DNA from 3 places in the Dietzia sp. 111N12-1 genome. Region 1 is predicted to be linked to each of the others. Evidence: predicted binding sites of a transcription regulator. Region 1 holds the regulator's gene; each other region holds the start of a gene.
What was found. Region 1 encodes LexA, which represses DNA repair genes until DNA is damaged. Its sites were predicted from a motif close to CGAACANNTGTTCG; they were not measured.

Region 1 (4,320 bases):
GCCCTGTTGGCGGGCGACGTCTCGCCCCGCTCCGCCCCCTTGTCCGTGGCTCTCGCGCGAGCGTTGTCTGCCCGGATCGGTACCACGGTGGATCCGCGGGACTTCGATCAGAACCAGCTGCCGGGCCACCTCCGGATGCGCTTCGAGGTGGTCGACGGCGACGAGGTCGTGGCGTCCGGAACGGATCTCGCGCAGTTGAGGACCCGGTTGGTGGACAGGGTACGGGCGACCCTCAACGCCCGTCTGGTACCCGACAAGGGGCCCTACCGGGAGTGGACATCCGACACCATCGGCGACCTCCCGCAGTCGGTCACCGGCTCGGTGGACGGGGTCGAGGTGACCGTCTACCCCGCCCTGCGCGTCGGTGGGGACGGCATCCATGTCGTGGCGTGCGCCACGGAGGACGAGCGTCGATCCACCCAGGCGTCGGCGGTGCTCACGCTGGTCTCGGGCGGCCTGGTCTCGACGGCATCGATTCTGCGCGGTCGCCCGGTCCAGCAGCGGCTCGCGCTCACCCAGTACCCGCATGGCGGGATGGAATCCCTGGTCTCGGATGCGTCGCTCGCCGCGAGTGGGCGGATCATCGCCCGGCGTAAGGGCGCACCGGTTCTCACGGTCGCGGAGTTCCAGGATATCCAGGCCACTGCGAGGGCGGAGGTCCCCGGTGCGGTGGCGTCCGCGATCTCGGCGGCGGTTCCCGCGCTGATGGCCGCCCAGTCCGTGTCGGGCCGTCTGGCGGAGGTGCCGGCAGACGTCGCCGACGATGTCCGTCCCTCGCTGGACTTCCTCGTCGGGCGGGGATTCCTCGCCCGCCATCCCTCGGATGTGCTTCCACATCTGGAGCGACATGTGCGGGCGGTCGGCCTCCGGTTGGACCTCGCGGAGAAGTCACCCGCCCGGCACGGCGAACTCACGGCGAAGTTGAACCGCTCCGAGTCGATCGTCGAGGAGGCGTGCGCCGCGCTGCGGCGGCGGCCGGGTGGCGCACGGGCGTGCCGCGACCTGCGGTGGATGCTCGCCGAGTACCGGGTGGGGCTGTTCGCGCAGTCACTGGGTACCGCCCGGCCGGTCTCGGCAGAGCGGATCGACAAGGCGGTGGCGTCTGCGCTCGCCCCGCGGTCGTCCCGATGATGCCGCGTGGTCAGCGGCTCGCGCGGCGCTCCCGGAGGGCGATGATCTCGCCTTCGAAGTCGTCGGCCGAGCTGAACTGCTTGTACACGGACGCGAACCGCAGGTAGGCGACCTCGTCCAGATCCTGCAGAGGGCCCAGGATGGCGAGCCCGATCTCGTGGGCGGGAACCTCGGACGCACCGCCGGATCGCACAGCGTCCTCGACCTGCTGGGCGAGGCGACGCAGAGCGTCCTCGTCAACCGATCGTCCCTGGCACGCGCGGCGGACACCGCGGACGACCTTGTCCCGACTGAACGCCTCGGTCACCCCGTTCCGCTTGAGAACCGTCAGCAGGGGCGTCTCCAGCGTCGTGAACCGGTGTCCACACCGGGGGCACTCCCGGCGACGCCGGATCGCCTGACCCTCGTCGACGGATCGTGAGTCGATTACCCGGGAGTCCTCGTGGTGGCATGTCGGGCAGTACATTCCCGTGGGGCCCTTCGTCGACCGGAGTTCACGCGTCCCGGATCGTGCCTGACGGAACGCGGGGGCGGTAGACCACCGCCCACGGTCCATTCTAGGAGGCCCGCTGCCCGGTCACGCGTAGGCGGGTCCACCGAGGAAGGCCACTGCGAGAAGCATGATCACGCCGAATGCGATCCCGCACGCCAGTAGCGCCCAGGCCGGCACGTCGTCGACGACCCCGGTGGACGCCGGGGCCTCGACATGGCACGCCCGCACACGGTCCGTGGAGACCGGGCGCACGAGCACGCGGCGACCCGGGGCGACCGACGTGACGGCGGCCGGGCGGGCGGTCACCCGCGGCCGGACGAGATTCTCCGCACGCGAGGACGTGACGGCGGGCCGGCTGCCCTCCGGTCGGGCCAGGGGGCGTCGCGGCGCACGGGTGGACCGCGCCGACACGTCACCGGGCCGGTCGAGGTGCGCGACCCGTCCACGATGGTCGTCGGGGCAGACCTCGGTCCACCGCGCGGCCGGACGTGGGTGGGACTGAAGCTCGACAACGGTCATGGTGGCTCCCTACTCGATACGGTGTGCGATCGTGATTCGCACACCTGTATGTGTTCCTCAGTACATCTGTTCGAATCCGAACTCCCCTAGAGTTGTATCACGCGACTCCGACACAGTCACGATCCACGGAGGAATTTCTTCGAACACGTGTGTGGCGCGCCGCAGCCCGTGGCACTAGGGTGTAGACAGATCACAGCGTCGAACATCCATTCGCCGAAGGGACCACACGAGATGCCGAAGCCCGATTTCGAGTCACTGACGGACCGACAGAAGAGCGTTCTGCTCCACATCCACGACACCGTCAAGGAGCGTGGCTATCCGCCGAGCATCCGCGAGATCGGGGACGCGGTCGGCTTGCAGTCCACGTCGTCGGTGGCGCATCAACTCCGCACGCTGGAGAAGAAGGGCTTCCTGACGCGGGATCCGCACAAGCCGCGGGCGGTCGATGTCCACGGTGTCCCGGGGCAGAAGTCACGGGGCCGTCGGTCACCTGCTCCGGAGCCCCAGCGTCCGGGCGGCGCGGTCGAACCCGTCTACGTCCCCGTGCTCGGCCGGATCGCGGCGGGCGGGCCCATCCTCGCGGAGCAAGCCGTCGAGGAGATCTTCCCCCTGCCGTCGGACCTCGTCGGATCAGGCGATCTGTTCATGCTCAAGGTCGTCGGCGAGTCGATGATCGACGCCGCCATCTGCGACGGCGACTACGTGGTGGTCAGGCGGCAGAACGTCGCGGACAACGGGGAGATCGTCGCCGCCATGATCGACGGGGAGGCGACGGTCAAGACCTTCCGGAACGACTCGAGCGGAGTCTGGTTGCTGCCCCACAATCCGTCGTTCAGCCCGATTCCGGGCGAGCACGCGACGATCCTCGGCAAGGTCGTGACAGTGTTCCGGAAACTCTGAGTCCCGGTTCGAACGACGCGCCGCCCGTCCCCGCAGGGGTCAGGCGGCGCCGTCATGTGGACCGCGGGCGGCGAACTCGTCCAGTTCGCCGGCCACGGACGCGGGCAGTCGGACCACCAGCCGGGTTCCGTCCTGGGTGTGTTCCTCCTCGACCACTGCGCCCTCGGCGTGGACCCGAGACACCACGTCCCCGCGGGAGTACGGGACGGACAGGGTCACCTCGGTGTCCCCCGAGGCGACGATCTGCGTGATTCGCTCGAGGAGTTCGTCGACACCCTGCCCGGTGACCGCCGAGACGAACACGGCGTCGGGCAGCGCGTGGTGCAACTCGGTGAGGACCACGGGATCCGCGGCGTCGATCTTGTTGATCACCAGGAGTTCCCGAGGCCGCTCCGCGTTCTGCTCCTCGACCACCTCGTTGATCACCTTGCGCACCGCCTCGATCTGGCGGAGCGGGAAGGCATCCGAACCATCCACGACGTGGAGGAGCAACTCGGAGTCGACGACCTCTTCCAGTGTGGACCTGAACGCCTCGACCAACTGGGTCGGCAGGTGTCGGACGAATCCCACGGTGTCCGTGAAGACGACTGCTCTGCCGTCAGGCAACTCGGCCTTGCGCGTCGTCGGGTCGAGTGTGGCGAACAGGGCGTTCTGAACCAGGACGCCGGCTCCGGTGATCCTGTTGAGCAGGCTCGACTTCCCGGCGTTCGTGTATCCGGCGATGGCGATGGACGGCACCGGAGTGGAACGCCGTCGGTGCCGTTTGGTGTCTCGGGCCTGCTTCATCCCCTTGATGTCCCGGCGCAGACGGGCCATCCGCTCGCGGATCCGACGCCGATCGGTCTCGATCTTGGTCTCACCCGGGCCACGGAGACCGACGCCGCCGTTGCTCCCGGCACGACCGCCCGCCTGGCGCGACAGCGACTCGCCCCACCCACGCAGACGGGGGAGCATGTACTCCATCTGGGCGAGGGTCACCTGGGCCTTGCCCTCACGGCTGGTGGCGTGCTGCGCGAAGATGTCGAGGATCAGCGCGGTACGGTCGATGACCTTCACGTTGACCGCCTTCTCCAGCGCGAGCAACTGTCCCGGGGTGAGTTCGCCGTCGCAGATGACGGTGTCCGCGCCGGTCGCGGCGATCACGTCCTTGAGGACGCTGACCTTGCCCGACCCGATGTATGTGGCGGCATCGGGCTTGTCGCGGCGCTGGATGAGCGCGTCGCACACTTCCGATCCCGCGGTCTCGGCGAGCTGGGCGAGCTCGTCCATCGCGGCGT
Region 2 (4,320 bases), on a different contig from region 1:
TCGAGCAGACGCAGGCGGACCGGGGTCCCGGGCCCGAACACCAGCCCGGAGGCGAGACGGAACAGCAACGAGTAGGCGATCTTTCCGGCGGCGCCGGTGACGGTCACGGTGGCCGGGGTGGCGGTGACCGGGGTGGAGGTGCTCATGTGGGACGGACCTTCCGGGGACGACGACGGGGTCGGTTCCCACAGTAGTGAGAATCCGACCCCGCCTCCCGCCTCCGCGGGCGGTGTACACCTGACGTCCACCCGAGCGTCGACTCAGGCGTGGATCTCGGCGCCCGTCTTCCGGCGGACCTCGTCGATGGTCACGTCCGGCGCCAGTTCGACGAGTCGGAAGCCCTCCGGCGCGATGTCGAGGACGCACAGGTCGGTGACGACCCGCTGGACGCAGCCCTTGCCCGTGTACGGGAGCGTGTTCTCCTGCATGAGCTTGAGGTCGCCCTTGCGGGTGACGTGGTCCATCATCACGATCACGCGGTCGGCGCCGTGGACGAGGTCCATCGCACCGCCCATGCCCTTGACCATGGCGCCGGGGACCATCCAGTTGGACAGGTCGCCGGACTGCGAGACCTGCATAGCGCCGAGGACGGCGACGTCGACGTGACCGCCGCGGATCATGGCGAAGGACTCCGACGACGAGAAGAACGCCGCCCCCGCCTCGGCGGTGATGGTCTCCTTGCCTGCGTTGATCATCTCGGGGTCGAGCTCGTCGTCCGTCGGGTACGGCCCGACGCCGAGGATGCCGTTCTCCGAGTGGAGGGTCACCTGCACACTCTCGGGAAGATATCCGGGGATGAGGGTGGGCATACCGATACCGAGGTTGACGTACTGGCCGTCGGTGAAATCCGCGGCGATGCGAGCCGCCATCTGCTCGTGGGTCCAGCTCATGGCTCAGGCCTCCCTGGTGGTGCGGATCTCGACGCCGGTCTCCTGGCGGCCGACCTCGACAATCCGTTGGACGAAGATGCCGGGGATGTGGACGTTGGCCGGGTCGATCCCGCCCGGCTCGACGACCTCCTCGGCCTGCACGATCGTGATCCGACCGGCCATGGCCACGTCCGGGTTGAAGTTGCGAGCCGTCCCACGGAACTGCAGGTTGCCCACGGTGTCGGCCCTGTGGGCGTGGACCAGGGCGAAGTCGGTGACGATCCCGCGCTCGAGGACGTACTGTTCGCCGTCGAAGACCCGGACCTCCTTGGGCTCGGACGCCTTGGCGACGCCCCCCTCGCCGTCATAACGCAGCGGCAGGCCCCCGTCGGCGACCATCGTGCCGACGCCGGCCGGGGTGTAGAAGGCGGGGATGCCGGCGCCTCCGGCCCGCATGCGCTCGGCGAGCGTGCCCTGCGGCGTGAGCTCCACCTCGAGCTCGCCGGAGAGGTACTGGCGGGCGAACTCCTTGTTGGCGCCGACATACGAGGCCGTGGTCCGGGTGATCCGGTGCGATTCCAGAAGCTTGCCCAGGCCGAAACCGTCGGTGCCGCAGTTGTTGCTCACCGTGCTCAGGTCGGTGGCGCCCTGCTCGAGGAGCGCGTCGATGAGGACGGCGGGGATGCCGACCAGACCGAACCCGCCCACGGCCAGGGAGGCACCGTCGGGGATGTCCGCGACCGCGTCCGCGGCCGACGAGAAGATCTTGTTGGTCATGTCACGAACCCTATCCGGTGTTCGCATCTTGTACAAGTGTTCGCCCTTCGCACGATCTCCGCGTATCGTGGTCCCGAACCGGAAACCAGACGCACGAGAGGACCGACACCATGCCCGCCACCCTGTCCCACGAGGTCAGCGGACCCCGGTCCGCCGACACCCCCGTCCTCGTCCTCCTCGGATCACTCGGGTCCGACCGTTCGATGTGGGACGCGCAGGTCCGGGACCTGTCCCGCGACCACACCGTGGTCGCGGTGGACCACCGGGGCCACGGCACGTCCGAGGTCGTCCCCGGGCCGTGCACGATCGCCGACCTGGCCGCCGACGTTCTGGCCCTGCTCGACTCGCTCGACGTCGACCGGTTCCACGTGGCCGGGTTGTCGCTCGGTGGCGCGGTGGCCCAGTGGCTCGCCGTCCACGAGCCCACCCGCGTGCTCTCCACCGCCCTCCTGTGCACCGCCGCGAAGTTCGGTGAACCGTCCGGCTGGGCCGATCGCGCCGCCGCGGTCCGCGAGGGCGGGACGGCCGCGGTCGCCGACGCCGTCGTCGCACGGTGGATCACCGCCGCGCGGGCCGAGGCCGAGCCCGAGCTGGTCGCCGGGCTCCGTGAGATGGTCCTGGGCACCCCGGCCGAGGGATACGCCTCCTGCTGCGACGCGCTGGCCGGCTGGGACAACCGCGCCGAGCTGGGTCGGATCTCCTGCCCCACCCTCGTGCTCGCCGGGGAAGAAGACCCCTCCACTCCCCCGGAGGTACTGCGCGAGATCGCCGACGGGGTGCCCGGAGCGGACTTCGTCGTCGTCTCCCCGGCGGCCCACGTGCCCACCGTCGAGATCCCGGACCGCATCACCGACGTGCTCCGCCGACACCTCGACGCCGCACGGAACACGGGCGCGGCGTGACCCGCCCCGACGTAGTGTCGACCCCGGCCGGGTCCGTGGACGACGGCGGGGACCGCCCGGCCTCCCCCGACTTCGTCCAGTCGCTCGCGCGCGGCCTGGCGGTCATCCGGGCATTCGACGCCCGCCAGCCCCGCCAGACCCTCAGTGACGTCGCGCGCAACACCGGCCTGACCCGGGCGACCGCCCGCCGCTTCCTCCACACCCTCGTCGAACTGGGCTACGTGGACACGGCCGACTCTGTCTTCTGGCTCACCCCCCGGGTCCTCGACCTCGGGTACAGCTACCTGTCGGCGCTCCCGCTGACCGATCTCGCCCAACCGCACCTGGAGAAGCTCAGCTCGCGGCTCGGCGAATCCTCGTCCGTGGCGGTCCTCGACGGCCCCGACATCGTCTACGTGGGGCGCGTCCAGGTGCGTCGCATCATGACCATCGGCATCACCATCGGAACCCGGTTCCCCGCCTACGCCACATCGATGGGGCGGGTCCTGCTCGCCTCGCTCCCCGCCGAGGACCTCGACGCCTACCTCGCCGCGACGGACCTGCGGGCGCTCACCCCCCACGGCCTCGCCGACGAGTCAGCGCTCCGCGCGGAGCTGGCGCGGGTGGCCGAGCGCGGGTGGTGCGTCGTCGACCAGGAACTCGAGCCCGGCCTGCTCTCGGTGGCCGCCCCGGTCCACGACCGCCACGGCGCGGTCAGCGCCGCCCTCAACGTCTCCACCCACGCCGCCCGCTACTCCCCCACCCAACTCGACGACGAGGTCATCCCCGAACTGCTGGCCACCGCCCGCGCACTGTCGGCGGACCTCGCCATCGTCAACCGCTGAACCCGAACGAAGGAACCCCATGCGTGACGTCGTCATCTGCCAACCCCTGCGCACCCCCGTGGGACGCTTCGGCGGGGTGTTCCGCGACCTGGACGCGAACACCCTGGCCACCGACCTGCTCACCGCCCTCGTCGAGCGCACCGGCCTGACCGGAGCCGACGTCGACGACGTGGTGCTGGGACAGGGCTCCCCGAACGGCGAGGGGCCCGCCATCGGCCGCATCGCCGCACTCGACTCCCCCCTGGGGATCGACGTGCCGGGCATGCAACTCGACCGGCGCTGCGGCTCCGGACTCCAGGCGATCATCACCGGCGCACTCCAGGTCGCCTCCGGCGGCATGGACCTCGTGGTCGCCGGCGGCGTCGAGTCGATGAGCCAGGTGGAGTTCTACGCTTCCCCGAGCCCCCGCTGGGGCATCCGCGGGGACGGGATCTCGCTGGTCGACCGTCTCGGCCGGGCTCGCACGACCGTCGGCGGACGCTCGCACATCATCGACGGCGGGATGATCGAGACCGCCGAGAACCTCCGTCGTGAGTACGGCATCAGCCGGGACGAGCAGGACCGGTTGGCCGTGCAGTCCCACCAGCGGGCCGTGGCCGCGCAGGAGTCCGGGGCGTTCGCCGAGGAGATCGTCCCGGTGACCGTTCCGCAGCGCAAGGGTGACGACCTCGTCGTCGACACCGACGAGCATCCCCGTGCCGACAGTTCCGTCGAGGCGCTGGCGCGCCTGCGGCCCATCATGGGCCGCACCGACCCGGAGGCCACCGTGACCGCCGGGAACGCCTCCGGCCAGAACGACGGTGCCGCGATGTGCATCGTCACTACCGCGGACAGGGCCGCCTCCCTCGGACTGACCCCCCTGGTCCGCCTCGCCTCGTGGGCCGTCGCGGGCGTGGCACCGGAGACGATGGGCATCGGGCCGGTCCCCGCCACCGCCAAGGCGCTCGA
Region 3 (4,320 bases), on a different contig from region 1:
CTGCGCCAACTCGAGGACCTGCTCGACGGCTGGCCCGGCACGATGGTCGTCATCTCGCACGACCGCTACCTCGTCGAGCGCATCTGTGACTCGGTGTGGGCGCTGTTCGGCGACGGCCAGCTCACCAACCTCCCGCGCGGCATCGACGAATACCTCGAGCGCCGTCGCGTCGCCGGGGCGGCTGGCGACTCGGGCAAGGTGTCGCGCTCCACGCCGGGCGCCGCGTCTGCTTCGGCTGGCGGCTCTGGGGCCGGTGCCGCGGGTGGTAGTGCCACGGCTCCCGCCCTCTCCGCCGCCGAGGAGCGGGCACTCACCAAGGAGATGTCGAAGATCGAGCGGCAGATGGGCAAGCTCGACAAGCGCGAGGCCGAGCTCCACAAGGCCATGGCCGATGTCTCGGCAGGGGCGATGGACACCGAGAAGCTGGCCGCCCTGGACCGCGAGCTCAAGGACGTCTCCGCGGAGAAGGACACGCTCGAGGAGCGCTGGATGGAACTGGGCGAGCAAATCGAGGGTTGAGGCGCCCGGCCGGCCGACCTAGGCAGCCGACTGCGACCCCGGTTCGCGCTCTGCAGCGTGGAGTCGCTGTTCCGCCTGAGCGCGCAGGTACCTCCGTTCGGAGGCGCGACGGTGCCGGGTGTGCGGTTGGCGCTGCGATCCGGGTATGCCGTCTCCGGTTCTGCCGGCTTCGGCGGCCTCCTTCTGTAGCCGGGAGCGTTCGGGGTGTCGCGGTGCGCCGAACTCCGCCAATGGGCCGGTGGGGGTGGTGATGACGCGTGTCCCGGGGTCCTTGTCGGGATGGTTCGGACCATGTATCCACACGTAGTCCCCGTCAGTGCTCCGGTAGTAGGCCCAGATGCCATCGGTCTTGAGGCGATGGTGGGTGCGGCAGATGCTGCCGAGGTCGTCGCTGGTGGTGTATCCGCCGCGTTGGGGATCGTCGTGGTCGAAGGGGATGATGTGGTCGAGGTCCGTCTTGTCCGCCGGGGTCTGGCAGCCGGGGAAAACGCAGGTGCCGTCGCGACCCCGACAGAAGCGGGCCAGTGCCTCCGAGGGGTTGTACCGGCGGGAGGCCTCACTGTCCGGGTCCGCGAGCGTGTCGATCGCGTCGAGTCTGCGCCTGGCGAATCGCTGCAGTTCATCGGACGTGAAGCGACTGACGGGGCCGTAACCTGCCACGAACAGGCCCCGGAAGTCCGCGTCCCCGTCGTCGTAGGCGTGGATCACGACCCGGCGGGCCGCGGCCATCGCGTCCGGGTCCGTGGGGTGGTCTCCGTCGGGTGCGGGCAGACAGGTCCAGCCGCGGCTCAGGGCGAGGAGGCCGGCGGCCCTGAGTTGCCCGATCGACCGGGGGTCGTCTGTTGCGGCGGTGCGGACCAGGGCTTCGATCCGCTCGGTGATCTCCAGGCCGTCGACGGCTGAGAGGGTCGCGGTGAGCAGCGCGAGATCGCCGGTGACCGGCGTCATCTTCACGTTCTGCTCTCGCCGAGCCTGTTGTGCGCGGGCGTCCGCTCCCACGGGGTCGCAGCTCGCGACGTGCTTGCTGAGCATCTTGCGCAGTGGCCCGATCCTGGGAGGGTGGGTTCGGCGCCTCGTCGGTGCGAGTCCCTCGCTGATGCGGCGGTCGAGTTCCGGCATGAGACGGTCCTCCACCAGGGCGGTCTCCTCGGCGATGGCGTGGGCCGCGTCGACTCCGATCCACCCAGTCGTCAGCAGTGTCGCGGTGAGAGGCAGCCGCTCGGTCAGTTCTATGGCGGTGGCCACCAGCCGAAATGCCCCGCGGCGGGACAAAGCCATCGAGGCGCTCACCATGGTCGCCGCCGTGTCCAGGGGATCGCGTCGCTGGTCGTTCTGGGTTGACCTGGATACGCAGTCGTACGCAAAGGCCACAGTGCGGCCTTCGGCAGCGTTGATCGCCCGCTGCGCGAGATAGCCGCGTCGCTGTCCGGGGTCCCATCGGCTGAAGGCCTCAGGGACGACGACGTCGGTGGCGGGGGTAGGCACCGTCGTGAATCCCGGCGGGGTCACGAACGGCGAGTGGGCGGTGTCTGTTGGGCTCATGGTTCGACTGTATGTTCGAGGTACGACATGGTCGGAAGAAGTGGCTGTCACGGCCGTGACCTGCGGTGCCCTGGATGCCCCGTTCAGGGCGGCGCAGGTCAGACGGCACTGCGGTTCAGACGGCACTGCGGTTCAGACGGAGGCGTGGACGGCAGCCAGAAGTGCGTCGGCGTAGGTGAGGCATGGCGGTACGGCGTGCCACCGCGCCCGGGCGCTCTATGGATACCGCCAGGCCGTGGGCCCGGGCGGCGTCTGCAGCCTCGTGACCTGCGGTGCCCTGGATGCCCCGTCCAGGGCACCGCAGGTCGGACGGCACCGCGGTTCAGACGGTGGCGTGGATCGCGGCCAGCAGGGCGCCGGGATCTGTGAGATCCGGCAGGACGCCGTGGGCGCCGGCGGCGCGGAGGTCGTCGGCGGAAACCCTGCCGGTGGCGACAGCCACGCAGACGGCACCCGCGGCGCGCGCCCCGCGGACATCGTGCACGTGATCGCCCACGACCACCGACCGCCCGGGGGTCACGTCCACACCGCGGGCCCGGGCGGCGGCGAGGGCGTCGCGGACGAGGTGGGCGCGGTCCGCGTGGTGATCACCGAACGCGCCGAGTCCGGGATCGGGCAGCCCGTCGAAGCCACAGAGCCGCAGCTTGAGCAGCGCCGTCCGCCGCATGTTGCCCGTGACGATCCCCTGGTGCAGTCGCGGGTCCGCGGCCAGGGCGGCGACAGCTTCGTGGGCGCCGGGCAGGGGACCGCCACCTCCGGCCAGGAGATCGTCCCCGAACGTTTCGCAGCGCCGGGCCACGGCGTCCATGAGGGAATGGACCACCTCGTCGTCGTCGACACCTATCCCGTTGATCTCGAGCAGATCGGTGAGGATCGCGCGGTCGGTCCGTCCGGCGAAGGACACGCCCATGACGGGGTCGCGGCCGAGGAGGTCGGCGAGCGCCGGGGTGATCATGCGGGTCCCGAAGCCGGCGGGGTCGAGGAGGGTGAGGTCGAGGTCCCACAGGACGAGTACGTCGCTCACCTCCCGAACGTCTCCAGCAGCGGCGCCAGCCAGGTGGTGAGGAAGGTGCGGAGGTCGTCGTCGGAGCGGGCCTCGGGCGAGTCCAGGCACAGCACCGACCAGCCCACGTGCACGCCCACCTCCGCGACCAGGTCCAGGCGGCCGGCCAGTTGCGGGAACCGCTCGGCGGCGGGGACGAGGAGCTCGACCGCGTACTGGCGGGCCCGTTCGGCGGAGCCGGGGTCGAAGATGGGGTTCGAGCCGCCGCCGAGCGTGAGCGCGCGCAGCAGGGGATCGTCGAGGATGCAGTGGCGGCCCACCACCACGATCTCCACGATCAGCTCGAGGGGCGTCGTCGCGGCGTCGAGCACATCGGTGAACGCGCCGGTGAGCATGGTGAGTCGCTCGGAGACGGCCTGCGAGACCAGGTCCTCGCGGCTGCCGAAGATGGAGTAGACGGTCTGGCGGCTGACCTCGGCCTGCTTGGCGACCGCGGCGATCGTGACGCCCCCGAAACCGGCGCGCCCGATGACCGCTCGGGTGGCGTCGAGGATGGAGTCGCGGGAGCGCACCCCGCCAGTATCCCGGACGCCGCCGGACGCCGTGCCCGAAAAACGGTGCCCCTAGAAGTCGGCGCCCCTAAAAAACGACGCCCACGTCCTGCCGCACGATCCTGTCCAGCGCGCGCTCGGCGATCGCGGCGATGGTCAGCGACGGGTTGCACGCGGCGGTCGTGCCGGGGATGAGCGCGCCGTCGACGACGTACAGCCCGCGCTGGCCCAGGACGCGGCCGTCGAGGTCGCAGACCTGTCCCATGACGGCGCCGCCGAGCGGGTGCCAGGTGGAGTTGAGCATGCGGTTGGTGTCCGTGAGGTGGCCGGTCGGGCCGGCGATGGCGCGTGCGGTGCGATCGACGTGGGTGAGGATGCCGGAGTCGCCGTCGGCCGGCCAGCGGATGATCCCGCGGTCCTGCGCCGAGTCGTAGACGACCCGACCGCGGTCCGCGCTGACGCCGTAGCCGACCATCACCGTGGTGTGGGGGTCCGGTCCGAACGGTGGGAGCGAGGCCTGGATGACGGTGTGGGCGGTGGCGGGGTCCGACCAGTTGAGGCTGCCGTAGACCACGGGTCCGCCCTGGACGGCGCCGAACCCGGCGGTGGGGTCGGTCCAGAGGTAGATGCGGTCGGCGTTGGTGCCCCAGCCGCTGCCGATGCCGTCGGGCAGGTCGGTGACGGCGTCGGTGGTGGCGGCGCGGG

Region 2: AYO52_RS16360 (CoA transferase subunit A) is a predicted target of LexA. The motif match lies at 1,657-1,670, and genes of this name have one in related genera.
Region 3: AYO52_RS03585 (HNH endonuclease signature motif containing protein) is a predicted target of LexA. The motif match lies at 2,066-2,079, and genes of this name have one in related genera.

What each region holds. Positions count from the first base shown of each region.
Region 1 is NZ_LSSV01000049.1:113,705-118,024, reverse strand. It holds gene hrpA (ATP-dependent RNA helicase HrpA) at 1-1,131, shown strand, start outside; gene nrdR (transcriptional regulator NrdR) at 1,142-1,597, opposite strand; gene AYO52_RS12440 (hypothetical protein) at 1,709-2,143, opposite strand; gene lexA (transcriptional repressor LexA) at 2,333-3,043, shown strand; gene hflX (GTPase HflX) at 3,083-4,320, opposite strand, start outside.
Region 2 is NZ_LSSV01000093.1:71,208-75,527, forward strand. It holds gene AYO52_RS16350 (malate dehydrogenase) at 1-146, opposite strand, end outside; gene AYO52_RS16355 (3-oxoacid CoA-transferase subunit B) at 261-890, opposite strand; gene AYO52_RS16360 (CoA transferase subunit A) at 894-1,646, opposite strand; gene pcaD (3-oxoadipate enol-lactonase) at 1,757-2,548, shown strand; gene AYO52_RS16370 (IclR family transcriptional regulator) at 2,584-3,372, shown strand; gene AYO52_RS16375 (acetyl-CoA C-acetyltransferase) at 3,392-4,320, shown strand, end outside.
Region 3 is NZ_LSSV01000021.1:43,388-47,707, forward strand. It holds gene AYO52_RS03580 (ABC-F family ATP-binding cassette domain-containing protein) at 1-519, shown strand, start outside; gene AYO52_RS03585 (HNH endonuclease signature motif containing protein) at 538-2,061, opposite strand; gene AYO52_RS03590 (HAD hydrolase-like protein) at 2,384-3,085, opposite strand; gene AYO52_RS03595 (TetR/AcrR family transcriptional regulator) at 3,082-3,636, opposite strand; gene AYO52_RS03600 (GMC oxidoreductase) at 3,704-4,320, opposite strand, start outside.